One region of the Vibrio aerogenes genome, then DNA from elsewhere that is predicted to be linked to it. Evidence: riboswitches for the same ligand, from Rfam matches in the RefSeq annotation. Region 1 holds a riboswitch; the other holds the start of a gene.
What was found. A riboswitch is a leader RNA that binds a small molecule or an ion and turns the genes downstream of it on or off. The one in region 1 is predicted to bind cobalamin.

Region 1 (7,972 bases):
CTCCGTCAATCTCTGCTTCCGGGATGGCGCCGGTTACAATCTCCCAGGCAAAGGAGTCACCTTGCCCTTTGTTTTTTTCAGGAATCGCGATCACATCCGCTTCCTGAATCAGGCGGGCGGCTTTGAGCGTCAACAGCTCACTATCTCCTGTCCCCACACCGACCGCATACAACTGACCATATTGATTATTATTCATGAGTTTCCTTCTGAGACGACTGTTTTTTTTACAAATAAATGCGTTTTTACAAATGATTGTTCTTTAGAAAATGAAAAGAGATGAATCGGATTTTCGGCCTGATAACGCTGATAATGCGCCAGCGGCTGCGTATTGGAGATGTTGACGAGTTGAGCATCAAACTGAAGTTCGCAGGCACTTGCCCATTGATAAACTTCTGACACCGTATCCATCGTCACTGCACTCACCACCAGCCTGCCACCTGCCTGCAAAGCCGCCCAGGCCCCGGTCAGAATCGCATCCATCTCGCCCCGGCTGCCACCGACAAACACCGCATTCGGTTTGGGAAGGTCCGCCAGCGCTGCCGGTGCAGACCCGGTGATCAGCTGAACATGATCGGTGCCATGTGCAAAAATGTTCGCCTGAAGACTGTCAAAACAGGCGTCGTTGCACTCCACAGCAAATACCTGACCTCTGGCGGCAAATTTGGCGGATTCGATCGCGATCGAACCGGAGCCGGAACCGACGTCCCAGACCACATCATCCTGTCGGATACACATTGCGGTGAGCGCCAGATGTCTGACAGCCTGTTTGGTGATCAACCCTTTTTGCGGCATACGCTTCAAAAAGCTTTCATCGGCTGCGAACTGCCCGTGACCGCCCCAAAGCGCAGGGCTGCCCCGCTGGGCTACCAGAATATTCAGCGGATCGAATTCAGTCTCACATTGAGCCAGTTCATCAATACCAAATGTTCGGATTTGCTCACGGGGACTGCCCAGCTGTTCACACACCGTGAGTGTCCAGTGCGTTTCGTGATAGGTTTTCAGGTGGCGGGCAATCACTTGTGGCGTGTTGGTCTTATCCGTCAGCAGGGTAAACAGAGCGCCCTGCTGCATTCGCGCCACCAACCCGTTTAAACCCCGGCCATGACAAGACAGATAAGCGGCGTCATGCCACGGCAGTCCCAGCCGTGAAAAGGCTAACTGCGCTGAACTTTGCGCCGGAATAAATGATAAGTCACTGGCCGGAAGCTGCTTCAATAAAGTGCCACCAATGCCGAAAAACAGCGGGTCACCCGAAGCCAGCACCACGACATCGCCTTCTTCACTTTGATCAATCACCTGATTGAGCCAGTTTGAAAAACCCTGTGTCATATCCAGAAAGATGCCCTCAAACTGCGGAAACCAGACCCGGTGGCGGGGATGTCCGGCAACCACTCTCGCCTGAGACACCGCACTGACGGCGCGGCTGGTTAAGCTCAGGCAGCCATCTTCCGGCACCCCAATCACAACAATATTTGCCATTATTTTTCTACCGTCTGATAAAGCAGGGCGTGAATCGTCGAGACCACAATGGGGCTGCCGCCCTTGCGCCCGGTACTGACAATGTACGGGACTTTTGTCTGTTCCAGCAGCGCCTGTTTCGATGCATCGGCTTTGACAAATCCCACCGGAATCCCGACGATCAGCGCCGGTTTGATTTCACCGGCTTCCACCATCCGCAGCACTTCATACAGTGCTGTCGGGGCATTGCCGATCCCAATCACCGCACCATCCAGCAGGCCAAGATCCCGTGCTTTGCGCATCGCCCAGATGGCCCGTGTTTCGCCTTTCTCCTTTGCAGTCGCAATCACGTCTTCATCACCGATAAAGCAGCAGGCCTGATTGTGGTTGATCGACAGGCGCTGCGCACTCAGGCCACTGATGATCATCGAGACATCACTGACAACCGGCGCACCGGCTTTTAAGGCGCGAATCCCGGCCTGAACCGCACCAGCGCTGAATTGAAACAGCCGGGCGAATTCAAAATCTCCCGTGGTATGAATCGCTCTTCTGACCACGGGCCATTGCCTCTCATCAAACTGATGACCGCCATGAAACTGCTGGATTTCATGGTCGATAATGGCAAATGAGTCATTTTCAATCGCCCGTCCCTGACGGGTCATTTGTTGCATTGCATTCATGTTACTTTCGCCTGATCTTTGTTTATCTATGACTGCTATCTGACCAGATACATCCTGATAAGCAGCTTGTTATTTAACCTTTCTTTGCTCCTGCCAACGGGGTGCCATCAAAATCAATCAATATCACTTCAATCTCTGATGCACCGGCAACGTATTGACTCGCGTGTTTTCTGGCTTCTTCACACAGCCGGTTGAGGAAAGATTGCGGCTGATGTTCGCGCACCAGTTCCAGCATATGTCTGCCTGTATTGGCGTGCGCAATTTGCTGGCACACCGCATCGGGGAGCTGTGTTTCTGCGGCAAGCTGGCTGAGATGATTAAAGTCAATGGCATGCCCGGAGACATGGGTCATCATCCGGCCTGAAGTCAGTTTTGCCAGCTTGCCGATCATGGTCACCAATGAGACTTGACTGATACCGTAACGTTTACCTGCTCTCAGGCCCACGCCGATAAAATCCCCGGCCTGTATAAAGGCCATGTCAGAGGCTTGCGGGAAGTGAGTCATGGCTGCTTTTTCAGACCGGCCGCCGGTCGTGAGGATGACATGGTGCAGCCCGTTGGCACGGGCAATCTGGATCGATTGCCGGACCGATGCCGCATAAGCCGAGGTTGAAAAAGGTTTGACTGTGCCGCGGGTACCGATAATCGAGATACCACCCACCAGCCCAAGCCGCTCGCTGATGGTTTGTTTCGCGGCTTCTTCGCCACCGGGCACAGAGATGGTCAGTTCTATGCCATATTGCTGGCTGATGGTGTCGGGCACTTGTGCCAGTTCAAGCTGAACCATTTCGGCAATATGTGCTCTGGGCACCGGGTTGATCGCGGGCTCACCCACCGGCAATTCGAGACCGGGAAGCGTGACTGTCGCCACACCAACGCCCCCTTTCAGGTGAATCCCCGGCTCATCGCACCAGCGGGCAGTACACTGAATTTCCAGCCCATGAGTACAATCCGGATCATCCCCGGCATCCTTGATAATGCCTGCCGTGACTTCGGTATTCTTTTTGAATTGAACGCTTTCAGGCAGCGCGTTTTCGGGCCGGTGCGTTTCAGAAAAAACAATTTCAGAAAAAACAGGTTCAAGGCGGACCAGTGGAAAAGTCACCCAATCGTGGTTCGGCAACCGGATCGCAATATCATCTGATAACTCGCGGGTTATCAGCGTTCTGACCGCGGCCCGTGCAGCCGCAGCAGCACATGCCCCGGTGGTATAACCCTGGCGCAACTCTGAGTGGTGCTTTGAACGTTTTAATTTTCCCACGTACACATTCCCTGATCATTCCCTGAAACAGATCATTAAGAGAGAACAATATGCACCGATGCACATTAATCTCATATTTTAAAGACAACAAGGGCAGGAGAAATCGCAGGATAAGACGACTCTGAGTGCTCCCGCCCAGATTGTTCTGTAACTGATACTTCGTTTAGCAGGATCTGACTTACGGGCTGACATTTCACACCGGAAACACAAGGCCGCTTACAGTTGCGGGTACAGTTCAGGATTCTCACCTGATTCACTTTTCACCTGCCACATCAGAATGATGCTGTATGTGTAGGGACTAAACGCGTGGTTGAGTCTCTCACAGGGTGAGCGCTGGCGGATATGATGTTCATCAATGTTGGTTGAATGAGATTTATTATCTGGGAGGTTTTGTTTTGAATTGGTTTTTCGGAAGATTTTGACTTTTGTAGATGGTGCGGAAGATTCTGGCTTCTGTGGATGGTTTGGTGCGCTATTAAGTTTTGTTGATCCAATCAGCGCTTGGTGCTCGCGCCCCAGATACTCTTTCCCGGATGAAAGAGTATCCAGAAAATCCTTTTGGTGGGCGCTGGCCGGAACGGTTTTGTAAGCGCATCCTGCGCACAAAACCTCAAAAATCCGTCCAGGATTTTTGCCCTGAATTGTGTGGTTTCTTGTTGATGTGCTACTTTTTTGTTATGGAGTTGATGGGAGACGTTTGGTGAGTTTGTACATATCCCAACTCTCTGTGATGACCAAGGATAATCGTATATTTTAATGAGCAATTCGAAGAATAAATAACCATTAGGCATAATTAGTTGAGATGAGCATGAGCGGACACCTAAAGAGAATAGACTCAATAGAAAGTATGGCAGTATATGACAACTTTCAATGGTCATCATCTATGCGAGATAAAGGAAACAACATCGCAGAATGTAAAAAACTAAATATTCTTTATGGGCGCAACTACTCTGGGAAAACAACACTTTCTCGGATCCTCAGAGCTTTAGAGACTGGATATATCTCAGATAAATATAACTCACCAAAGTTTCAATTGACCTTTGATGGCGGTAGTACTGTTACACAAAACTCACTAAAAAATCATGGTCAAATTATCCGGGTTTTTAATGAAGATTTTGTTCGGGACAACCTGCATTTCATTGTTAATGACGGGCAGACCATCAATTCGTTCGCCATCTTGGGTGAAGATAATACAAACCTTGAAAAAGAAATCGAAGAGAATGAAGCCAAACTGGGGAGCGAAGAAGATAAGTCTGGATTGCAAGGAGAGTTTCTTGTTGCAAACGAGAGATTCAAAGAAGCCCAACAAGACTATAAGAACAAGTCGTCAGAATTGGAGAGAAAATTACGTGATAAAGCTAATAAAGCTGACTCTGGAATCAAGCACAATAAATCCTTTGGTGATGCTAACTACAATGTCACAAAAATCAGGGCAGATATCTCGACTGTTACAAAAGATACTTACTCTGTGCTTTCTGATGAGCAAGTAGAGAAGTTTTATGAACTCCTAAGAGAAGAACTCAAACCAGAGATCCCTGAATCATCAAACTTCAACCTTCAATACTCTACGATCATTTTAAAGGCTAAAGAACTAATCGAAAAAAAAATACAGGCTTCTGAACCAATCCAAGAATTGTTAAACGATGTAGCTTTGGAAAATTGGGTCAGGACTGCCAGAGGTCACCATCAAAAGAAAAGAGATAAATGCGCATTTTGTGGGAGTGATCTTCCAGACGATTTGTGGGAGAAGCTGGACAAGCATTTTAATCAGGAGTCCGAAGAACTGCGTCAAGATCTGGAAACCCTTATTGGGTCGATTGAACGTGAGCGATCCCGGGTTCCCAATCTACTGAAAATCAACAACTCAGACTTCTACTCTAACTATACTGCTGACTTAGATTCGCTGGCAGGACAGCTATCGACCATATCAACGTCTTACATTGAGAGTCTGGATTCCATAAAAGAGCAGATCGAAAAAAGAAAAGATAACATTTTTACGCCTCTTGAATTAAATGAACCAGAGTCGGTTGAAGAAAATTTGAATGCGATTAGGGATTCGTATGACCAAATCAGAATTAAATCCAACCAGTTTGCAGATTCATTAAGTTCTGAACAGTCTGAAGCTCGTACGGCTCTTCGCCTCCATGAGATTTTTACATTCATCACCGACATAAAGTTTGAAGAAGAAAATACAGCTATTAGTGCACTGAAAAAGTCTATGGATTTAGCGGAGACAACCAGAAACTCCGCAAAAGAAGGAGTTGTTACAAAACGAAAGGAAATAGATAATCTGAAGGCTCAGCTAAAAGACGAAAGCAAGGGAGCTGACCGCGTAAATGATTATTTGAACAATTTCTTCGGCCATCAGCATCTTTCTCTCAAAGCCATCGAAGAAATCCCCGGAGACGAATCATCCGGATACCGATTTGAGGTAACTCGAGATGATCAAAAGGCATTCCATCTCAGTGAGGGTGAATGTAGTCTGATAGCTTTCTGTTACTTCATGGCCAAGCTTGAAGACGTAGAAACCAGAGGTAATAAACCAATTATCTGGATCGATGATCCTATCTCTAGCTTGGATGCAAATCATATCTTTTTTGTCTACAGCCTCATTAATGCCCAAATTGTAAAGCCGGAGAAATATGAAGATGACGGTGAGACAAAAGAACGTGATCGCTTTAAGCAGCTATTTATTTCAACTCATAACTTAGACTTTTTGAAGTATCTGAAGAGACTTCCCGGCGCTTTGAATAAAAAAAAATCTCAGTACTTTATTATTACCCGAACAAATCAGGTCAGTGATATTAAATTAATGCCAACATACTTGAAAAACTACGTCACGGAGTTTAATTTCTTGTTTCATCAAATCTATAAATGCGCCCACGCAGAGATAGAATGTGATGCAAATCATGATTGTTACTACAATTTTGGGAACAATGCCCGGAAGTTTCTTGAAGCATTCCTGTACTACAAGTATCCCAATTCCATGGAAAAAGGTGACAAGTTGACGCATTTTTTTGGTGATGATGCTTTAGCGGCATCACTAACAGATCGCATTAATAACGAATATTCTCATTTGGAGGGAATATTTGAGAGAAGTATTTTACCAATTGATGTCCCTGAGATGAAAACAACAGCAAGCTTTATCTTGCAGAAAATTCAGGAAAAAGATCCAGACCAGTATTCAGCGTTACTTCAAAGCATTGGGGTAGAAGATATCTAAAGCACCTGTCCCAAGCTATCTAATTTCCCCATATACAACAATTGACACCCTACCCCCACCAAGATTATCCTACCCGCTCACCGGCAAAATCCGGTGGCGGGTTTGGTACCCCGCGAACACAAAGGTGCATAAGCGCCAGCATTTGCTGGTCTTTTTTATGTACGGCCTTTACACATCTTAATTTTATGGATTTGACTATTCTTTAGACGGATTCATTCATAATGATGGTGGGCTGGATGAGGCTGACTTCGGTCAGGCCGTTCCCTTTGTGGCGGTGTACCAACCTTGTCCAGTTCACCACCCATTCTTGGTACCTCTGAGTGGTGAATTTCTTCGATTTAACACAAAGGAGGCACTTATGCCTGCAACAATCACCTACGATCCAAATCTTTCACAGAAAGCCCGTGAATATCTGATCCAGCTTGAGGATCATCTCAACGAGATGAACCAGAAAAGCCCACAAGCGCGTGAGGTGCTGCTTTACCTGAATAAGCTGCTGACCATTCATGCTTCAATCAGAGAAATCACCACGCTGAAAGTGGAAGTGCCGGAATAACATCGTTGTTCAAAACTAAGTTAACTCAGAGCCACGCTTGTGGCTCTTTTTGTGGGTGGGTTACATCTCCTGAAACGCCATCTAACAGATAAAATTTAAACGTCCTTTTTGACACCCGTATGTGTTCCCACGCAGAGCATGGGAACAAGAATTTTTAACCTCACGCAGCAAAATAAAACCATAAAAAAAGGGCAAAAATCAGGAAGATTTTTGAAGGATTGGGCGCAGGGATGCGCTTCCAATCCTGCTCCGGCCAGCGATCACCAAAAGGCGTTTTCGCCCCTTTTCCGCCCCGAAAAGGGGCTGGGGCGCGTGCACCATGCGCCGCTTGGATCAACAAAATTTATAAGCGCACCAAACCTGCCACTGAAGCCGGAATCTTTAGAAAAGAAGGATTAAAGCGTCTGTCCCAATAAGTCCAATAACTCCGGGGACAGGCACCAAAAGGATTTTCTGGATACGCTTTCATCCCGGAAAGAGTATCTGGGGCGCGTGCACCATGCGCCGCTTGGATCAACAACACTCAATGGCGCACCAAACCCACCACGAAAGCCAGAATCTTTCGGACAAACGTCACACCGCAGACTGTATGCTAACCCACGCGCAGAGCGTGGGAACAATAGGTTGAGTAATTTAACAACGAGGGAACAATAGAAAAAAAATGGGAAAATAAAGCGTTCAGTGATTCACTTCCATCTCTGAAATCAAATACGTATTAACATCACTCATCGAACATTCCTCATCCGAGGCATCACTCTGAGTAATCACCTGATAAGTTTTTCCCTGCTTATCAT
Region 2 (7,972 bases), on a different replicon from region 1:
CATAGATGATGATATGTCTTGGGTCATGGGCGAGATTCAGAATTGAATCACTGTCATAGATACGCTCATGATGAAAATCTATATCCTGAGGGTGGTAAGGGCGGGAACCTGTCGCGATTACAAATTTATCGGCTGTATATCGGTCTTTCTTCCCGTCAGGTTGGGTAATTTCAAGAGTGTGCTCGTCGACAAAGCTCGCTAATCCAAACAACAAAGCGCATTGGTTTCTGTCATAAAAGCCTTGTCTCAGTCGGGTTTGTTTATCAATGACTGATTTTGCATGATTGAGGATATTGGAAAACGTGCTGTGAAGGCTGGTGTTGTTATGACAAAAAAGCGTATTGTTATTAAATTCAATAATACGGCTGACCGCATGTCTGAGAGCTTTTGAAGGGATAGTTCCCCAATGCGTACATCCTCCTCCAACACTGCTTTCTTTCTCAACAATGGCAACATTTAAACCGGCCTTTGTCAGTCCCATGGCCGCGCCTTCTCCGCCAGGACCGCTACCAATTACTATGGCGTCGAAATGATGTGACTGTGACATAATGTTTTCTGCCTTCCATGAATGAACATTAGATATAATCTTATCGTAACGTATTCAATATGCATGAGATTCAGCCTGAATCAGTGATGGTGATCGCTGTTATGGAATTGTAAGTTATCAGATATGGAACAAAATCTGTTGTCTGCCATCTTTAGGTGCAGTAGGTATTCAGGGTATAGTAGGGATTCGTTTAGTTTTTATTTGGAATGATTTTCATGGGAATTCGGGCGCAACAGAAAGAGAAGACGCGGCGTTCATTAATCGATGCCGCATTTCGCCAGCTCAGTGCTGAGCGAAGTTTCTCCAGCCTGAGTTTGCGGGAAGTTACCAGAGAAGCAGGTATTGCACCAACATCATTTTACCGACATTTTGAAAGTATGGATGAGTTGGGATTGACCATGGTGGACGAAGGGGGGTTACTACTTCGCCAGCTGATGCGTCAGGCCAGGCAACGCATTGCTAAAGAAGGAAGTGTCATCCGTACTTCGGTAGAAACGTTCATGGAATTTATCGAATGTAATCCCAATGTATTCAGATTGTTACTCCGGGAACGCTCTGGTATCTCCTATGAGTTTCGTGTTGCTGTCGCAAGAGAGATTCAGCATTTTTCGGCTGAACTAACTGAGTATCTTGTTTTCAAAGGTGTAGAACGTGATATGGCTGCGATTCAGGCTGAAGCTTCAGTCACGCTGGTTTTCAGCTCAGGTGCTGAAGCGATGGATTTAGATAAAAATGAAAGAGATGCGTTAGCTGAGCGGTTGATTATTCAGTTGAGAATCATCGCTCAGGGAGTAAACCATTACCGTATATTAGGTGAACATTATCAGTAAAATGGAGTAAATGAATGTCGAATAATGATTGTAGCTTTCGTTCCGGTATGGAGCGAAAAAATCTGATACTTGCTTTTGTTGCCGGAGTCTGCGGCGATGCTATTTTGTCCTGGCTGACAATGAGCGAAGTTTCTTTCTCAATTTTTCCATTTATTGCATTGGCATTAGCGGTTCAGTCACTGTATCAGTCTTATTTACAACATCCTGTTTCAGAAGATTTTCCATTAGTCGGCGTCGCTTGTTTCTTTGTCGGAATTTTTGGTCATTCAGCATTTATGAAAGCGCAATACCCCGAAGAAGGATCTAATTTTCTGGCAATTATTCTGACGCTGTTATTGATGATGTGGATAGGTAAGAAAATGGGATATTGGGGCAGGAAAGATTAATCTTCAGGTTTTAGTTTGTGGATGAAGGGCGCAGATGATCGCGCCCTTTTTTGATGAATTACGATCTTACTTCCAGCAACACACCTGCTTCCATATGGTGGGTGTATGGAAACTGGTCAAATAAAGCAAACCTTGAAATCTTATGCGTTTGATTCAATACTTCCAGGTTCTGCCTCAGTGTTTCAGGATTGCAGGAGATGTACAAAATTCTGGGATATTTCTGGACCATTTTACAGGTATCAATGTCCATACCTGAGCGGGGTGGGTCGACGAAAATGGTTTCACACTGATAGCCTTGCAGATCAATATTGGCATCTTTTAGCCGCCGGAATTCTCTTTTTCCTTCCATTGCCTCGGTAAATTCTTCGGCAGACATACGAATGATTTGCACATTCTCAATATGATTGGCAGCAATATTATATTGGGCTGACTGAACTGATGGTTTTGCCAGCTCGGTTGCCAGAACACGGTTGAAATTTTGTGCCAGGGCTAAGGAGAAATTACCGTTACCGCAATAGAGTTCCAGCAAATCTCCCTGACTCTCCCGTGTGCAATCCACAGCCCATTCCAACATTTTTTCAGCGACTTTCCCATTCGGCTGGGTGAAGCTGTTTTCGACTTGCTGATAAATGAATGGCTGGCCGTATACTGAGAGTGTTTCGGTGACATAGTCTCTTTCCAGTACCTTTTTGATTTTTCTTGCGCGGCCAATAATATTGATTTGAAATCCATCCTGGATCAGTTGCTGTCTGAGATGGCGGGCTTGTTCATCCCATTCATCATTGATTGGCTTGTGGTATAAGAGTGACACCAAAATTTCACCGCTGAGTGTCGAGAGAAAGTCTACCTGAAATAGTTTGTGGCGGAGTATATCGGTTGCTTTAATCTTTTCAATTAATGCCGGCATCACCTGGTTAATGAGCAGACTGGCAGCCGGAAACTGGTCAACACGATATTTCTGTTTGGTCGTCTGATCAAACATGATGTAGTAAAGGTCTTCACCTTCATGCCATACCCGAAACTCAGCTCTCATCCGATAATGTTTTTCCGGAGAGTCAAACACCTCTAGTTCCGGTGCATTGAAGTCAGCAAACATATTTTTGAGTGTCGAGACTTTTTTTTCCAGTTGCTCCAGGTAAGTTGCAGCATTTGTGTCAGGATTCATCATAATTCAGCCTCGTCATCAAAAGGGAAAGTTCAGAAGAGCGCAGATTTTATTCAATTCAGTATTAATGTCTAGTGAATTCATATGTAATCTTTACGGTTAAGTGCCTTCATGCATAGTGATTCTTCACATCTGGACATCTCTATCAATGCTCAATACTATCTGTCGCGGCTGGTGGTTCTGTCATGTGCAGAACTGAAAAGGGAATCTGGTGCAAATCCAGAACTGACGCGCAGCGGTAAAAGAGAACAAAGGTTGAGTCAACACTGCACTAAATTCATTCATGTGTGGGAAGTTAAACCGGAGGCGATGAGTAAATCAGCGTTTACACATCATGCTCTTGAGTCCGAAGACCTGCCAGTGACCGAAGAATGATTATCTTTCAGACGGACTACGCGATTTAGGGAATAATAATGAATAAAACATGTTTGGCGATAGCGGTTGCATCGCTGTTTTCGTATGTAGGCAGTACTTATGCAGATGAACCAGTGATTGTATCTGCAAACCGATATGAACAATCAGCAGGTACGACTCTGGCTGATGTTGAATTAATCACAAGAGAAGATATCGAAACAACTCAGGCCAAGAGTTTGCCGCAGCTGCTGCGCCGGTTGGTTGGGATCCAGGTCTTTCAGAATGGAGGCCGGGGACAAAATGCATCACTGAGTGTTCGGGGTACATCTTCTTCACAAGTGTTAGTTTTAGTGGATGGTGTCCGTTTTGCCCGAGCTGCTAAAGGTGCAGTAGACTTTAACCAAATTCCGTTGAACTATATCCGGAGAATCGAATATATCCGTGGTGCAAGAGCCTCTCTCTATGGCTCAGAAGCGATCGGTGGTGTGATCAATATTATTACGATTGCCCGATCTGAGCATGAAGTGAAAGAAGTTAATGTGGGCTTGGGAAGTCTGGATTATAAAGAAATCAATGCAATTGCCGGATTACAGACCACAGAAAAGAGCCAGTTGAATTTAGCGGCTGGTCATGAAAGTACCGACGGTTACAATGTGCATCCGCTTACTGGCGTTAATGACAATGATAAACACGGGTTTAAAAGCAGCCATGGCTTGATTGGTTACGTGCATCAGGTTAACGACCATATACAGTTATTCAGCCATGCAAGAATGTATCAAAATACCTATCAATATGATGGCAGTTTTTCTTCTTTTCACAGCCTTAAAGAAAGTGAAAAGAAAGATTATGCGGTCACTCTGGGCGGTAACTTTGAACAGGAACAATTTCATTCATCTCTGATGATGAATACACAGCGTCAGCGGGGGTGGAATTATACTCAATCAACCGGAAAAGACTCCGGTACAAAAGATAAAGTTCATCAGCAAAATATTCAGTGGAATAGTCACTACGAATTGAACCCTGCAACAGTGGTTGGTGGTGGTATTGACTGGAGAAATGAATCTTATAGTGATATCAATAACTCGAATAGATTTGATCGTGAAAACTTCGCTGCATATGGCTTTGGATCTTATCAGAAGGAAAAATTGTTACTCGAAGCGAGTCTTCGGGGGGATCACAATCAGGAATTTGGTGGGCGTGCAACTTATAACCTTGGGGCCGGATATCAATTTATTCCTGAGTTTGGTCTGAAATTAAATTATGGCACGGCATTTAAAGCGCCAAATCTATACCAGCAATATGATCCAACATATGGTGAAACAAACCTTAAATCTGAAAAGTCGAAAAATGCAGAAATATCATTTGAAGGTGATATTCAGGGCATTGGGTGGTCTGTTTCAGCATATAATTATAAGATCGATAATCTGATTGATTATAATCCTTCAACATTTGTATACATGAATGTGGATGGAGAAACGAATATTAAAGGTGTTGAGTTTACTTCAGAATTTAATACCGGAATCATTCAGCATCAGATTAGTGCAGAATATAAGCATGCTGAAGATGAGAATGGTCAACAACTCCAGCGCCGTGCTAAAGAAATGTATAAGTGGAATGCGTTGATTAGTTTCTCTCAACTTGACTGGTCAGTCAGTTACCAATTTGTTGGTGAACGTCCCGATGTTGACTATAGCTCTTATCCATACAATAACATTGTCTTGGGGGGGTACTCACTTGTTGATACAGCGGTTAGCTATTATGCCAGTGAATCAGTAACTATAAATGCCCGTATTGATAATCTCTTTGATAAAGAATATGAAACAGCGAAAGGGTATGTATCTCCTGAACGTGCATACTATCTGAACATTCGATATCAATTTTAGAATTGAATGAATCATATATTATCTCTGGTAGCGCAGTTATGCACTGCACTACCAGCTTTATATAAGCTGTGCCCCCTTTCTTTAACTTTTACCCCGATATGCCCTGAGAGGCGTTGTCATTTTTTTACTTAAGCGTATTATTCGCGGATAAGTTGTTATATAAATCAGTTTAATATCGTGTCCACATTGGCATCTAACATTCTTATTTTTGATTCCGGAGTCGGTGGATTGTCCGTCTACCAGGAAATCTATCAGCTGTTGCCGCAACATAATTATATTTACCTGTTCGATAATGAGGCCTATCCCTATGGGGAATTACCATCCTCGGTTTTATTGCAACGTGTCGGGTTACTCATTGGCAATATGGTTCGAAGCCATGATATCGATATTGTTATTATTGCCTGTAATACGGCAAGTACGATTGTACTGCCGTCTCTGAGAACGATGCTAAGTATTCCCGTAGTGGGGGTTGTGCCAGCTATCAAGCCTGCTTGCCTGCTTGCCAGGCATCGTGTCGGTCTTATCGCAACGCCTGCGACGGTTAACAGGCAGTATACCTCGGACTTAATCAATGATTTTTCATCCGGAAAAGAAGTGATCAGGCTGGGTTCGACCACATTGGTTGATATTGCAGAGAATAAGATGAGAGGAGAGACTATTGATATTGATGAGATACAAAAAGTTCTCCAGCCTGTAATCAACCAAATTGATGTTGCTGTTTTAGGGTGTACCCATTTCCCATTGATCAGAGATGAAATTCAGACTGTATTGGGCAGCGAGACACTCCTGATTGATTCTGGTTATGCGATTGCGAAAAGAGTAGAAGGCTTATTGCAGAGCCGCATCTCGCGTCACAGAAGTCAACATTTCCTGATGTATGCCAGCGCTACCCCAAATAATCCGGGTGCGCTGGAAGAAACCGTCAGACAGTTAGGATTCAATCGGATTCAATTGATTCCGGCGACTTAGGATCATTTGCTACACGAACTTTTAATGTTCTGTCCATGTAATTATGTTCATTCAGATTCTCCAGTGCTCTGGGTGCATCTGATGCAGGCATAACCACAAAACCAAATCCGCGTCGTTTTCCTGTCCGTTTATCTTTCATTAAGCGAACTGCAAAAACATCACCATACTGAGCAAATAAGGTTTTCACATTCGACTCATTTGCTTTGTAGGGTAGATTTCCTACATATAAAGTGGTCGTTTTACTCTGAGATTGTTCTGCTGACGGAGCCTTAGCGACACGTGTGTTCAAAAAAAACAGCACAGTCGCACCTATAGTGCCGGCGAGAAATGCAAAAAATGAGGGAAGCGTTATCTGAGATAATATAGCAACACCTACAATGCTATATACGGCCACCCATAAAACGGTTTTATTTAAATTCATATTGGAATACTACTTATCAATTAATAAGAAAGCTGAATAATTATAAAAAAAAGAACAGATATATGAATCTTACGTTTATGTATGGTGTTTTTCCAATCAATCGCTGTGATTGTCTTCAAAGGTTATAACATTAATTTACCTGGATTGTGTGATTATTGTCCAAACAAATAAAAAACATAAAAAAGTACTTGCCAGATATAATTACTCCCCTATAATGCGCCCCACTGACACGGGATGGCGGCAACAACAGCCTGAACGATGTGAGTCCGGTCAGGGCTTAAAAGGAAAATTTAAAAAAGTGTTTGACACTGATAATTATCCCGCTAGAATGACCGCCTCTTCGAAGCAATGCTGAGAAGAGCAGCTCTTTAACAATATAAACCAATCAATCTGTGTGGGTACTCGTTAACAGATATCTTATAAAAAGATTTATCAGTGAATGAGTGACCAAATCGATATCTCTGATGAGATATTGGCACAGTCAATTCGATATTACGATGTAATATCACAGTATTCATTGAGCAGAAGCTCCGGCTTCAGAAAAAACTTTAATTGAAGAGTTTGATCATGGCTCAGATTGAACGCTGGCGGCAGGCTTAACACATGCAAGTCGGGCGGAAACGAAAGAAAGCTTGCTTTCTTGGCGTCGAGCGGCGGACGGGTGAGTAATGCCTGGGAAATTGCCCTGATGTGGGGGATAACCATTGGAAACGATGGCTAATACCGCATAACGTCTACGGACCAAAGAGGGGGACCTTCGGGCCTCTCGCGTCGGGATATGCCCAGGTGGGATTAGCTTGTTGGTGAGGTAAGGGCTCACCAAGGCGACGATCCCTAGCTGGTCTGAGAGGATGATCAGCCACACTGGAACTGAGACACGGTCCAGACTCCTACGGGAGGCAGCAGTGGGGAATATTGCACAATGGGCGCAAGCCTGATGCAGCCATGCCGCGTGTATGAAGAAGGCCTTCGGGTTGTAAAGTACTTTCAGCAGTGAGGAAGGTGGTGTATTTAATACGTGCATCATTTGACGTTAGCTGCAGAAGAAGCACCGGCTAACTCCGTGCCAGCAGCCGCGGTAATACGGAGGGTGCGAGCGTTAATCGGAATTACTGGGCGTAAAGCGCATGCAGGTGGATGATTAAGTCAGATGTGAAAGCCCGGGGCTTAACCCCGGAACAGCATTTGAAACTGGTCATCTAGAGTACTGTAGAGGGGGGTAGAATTTCAGGTGTAGCGGTGAAATGCGTAGAGATCTGAAGGAATACCGGTGGCGAAGGCGGCCCCCTGGACAGATACTGACACTCAGATGCGAAAGCGTGGGGAGCAAACAGGATTAGATACCCTGGTAGTCCACGCCGTAAACGATGTCTACTTGGAGGTTGTGGCCTTGAGCCGTGGCTTTCGGAGCTAACGC

Region 2: another riboswitch for cobalamin. It lies ahead of btuB (TonB-dependent vitamin B12 receptor); the one in region 1 lies ahead of OCV29_RS18250 (cobalt-precorrin-5B (C(1))-methyltransferase).

The regions. Positions count from the first base shown of each region.
Region 1 covers NZ_AP024862.1:128,654-136,625, reverse strand. The annotation lists gene cobI (precorrin-2 C(20)-methyltransferase) at 1-196, opposite strand, end outside; gene OCV29_RS18260 (bifunctional cobalt-precorrin-7 (C(5))-methyltransferase/cobalt-precorrin-6B (C(15))-methyltransferase) at 193-1,479, opposite strand; gene OCV29_RS18255 (precorrin-8X methylmutase) at 1,479-2,138, opposite strand; gene OCV29_RS18250 (cobalt-precorrin-5B (C(1))-methyltransferase) at 2,212-3,399, opposite strand; cobalamin riboswitch at 3,548-3,717, opposite strand; gene OCV29_RS18245 (AAA family ATPase) at 4,208-6,622, shown strand; gene OCV29_RS18240 (hypothetical protein) at 6,981-7,178, shown strand; gene OCV29_RS18235 (hypothetical protein) at 7,317-7,577, shown strand; gene OCV29_RS18230 (hypothetical protein) at 7,857-7,972, opposite strand, start outside.
Region 2 covers NZ_AP024861.1:177,669-185,640, forward strand. The annotation lists gene sthA (Si-specific NAD(P)(+) transhydrogenase) at 1-547, opposite strand, end outside; gene fabR (HTH-type transcriptional repressor FabR) at 763-1,377, shown strand; gene OCV29_RS00810 (YijD family membrane protein) at 1,392-1,763, shown strand; gene trmA (tRNA (uridine(54)-C5)-methyltransferase TrmA) at 1,822-2,931, opposite strand; cobalamin riboswitch at 3,084-3,304, shown strand; gene btuB (TonB-dependent vitamin B12 receptor) at 3,342-5,165, shown strand; gene murI (glutamate racemase) at 5,340-6,134, shown strand; gene OCV29_RS00830 (RNA recognition motif domain-containing protein) at 6,103-6,555, opposite strand; rRNA gene OCV29_RS00835 (16S ribosomal RNA) at 7,105-7,972, shown strand, end outside.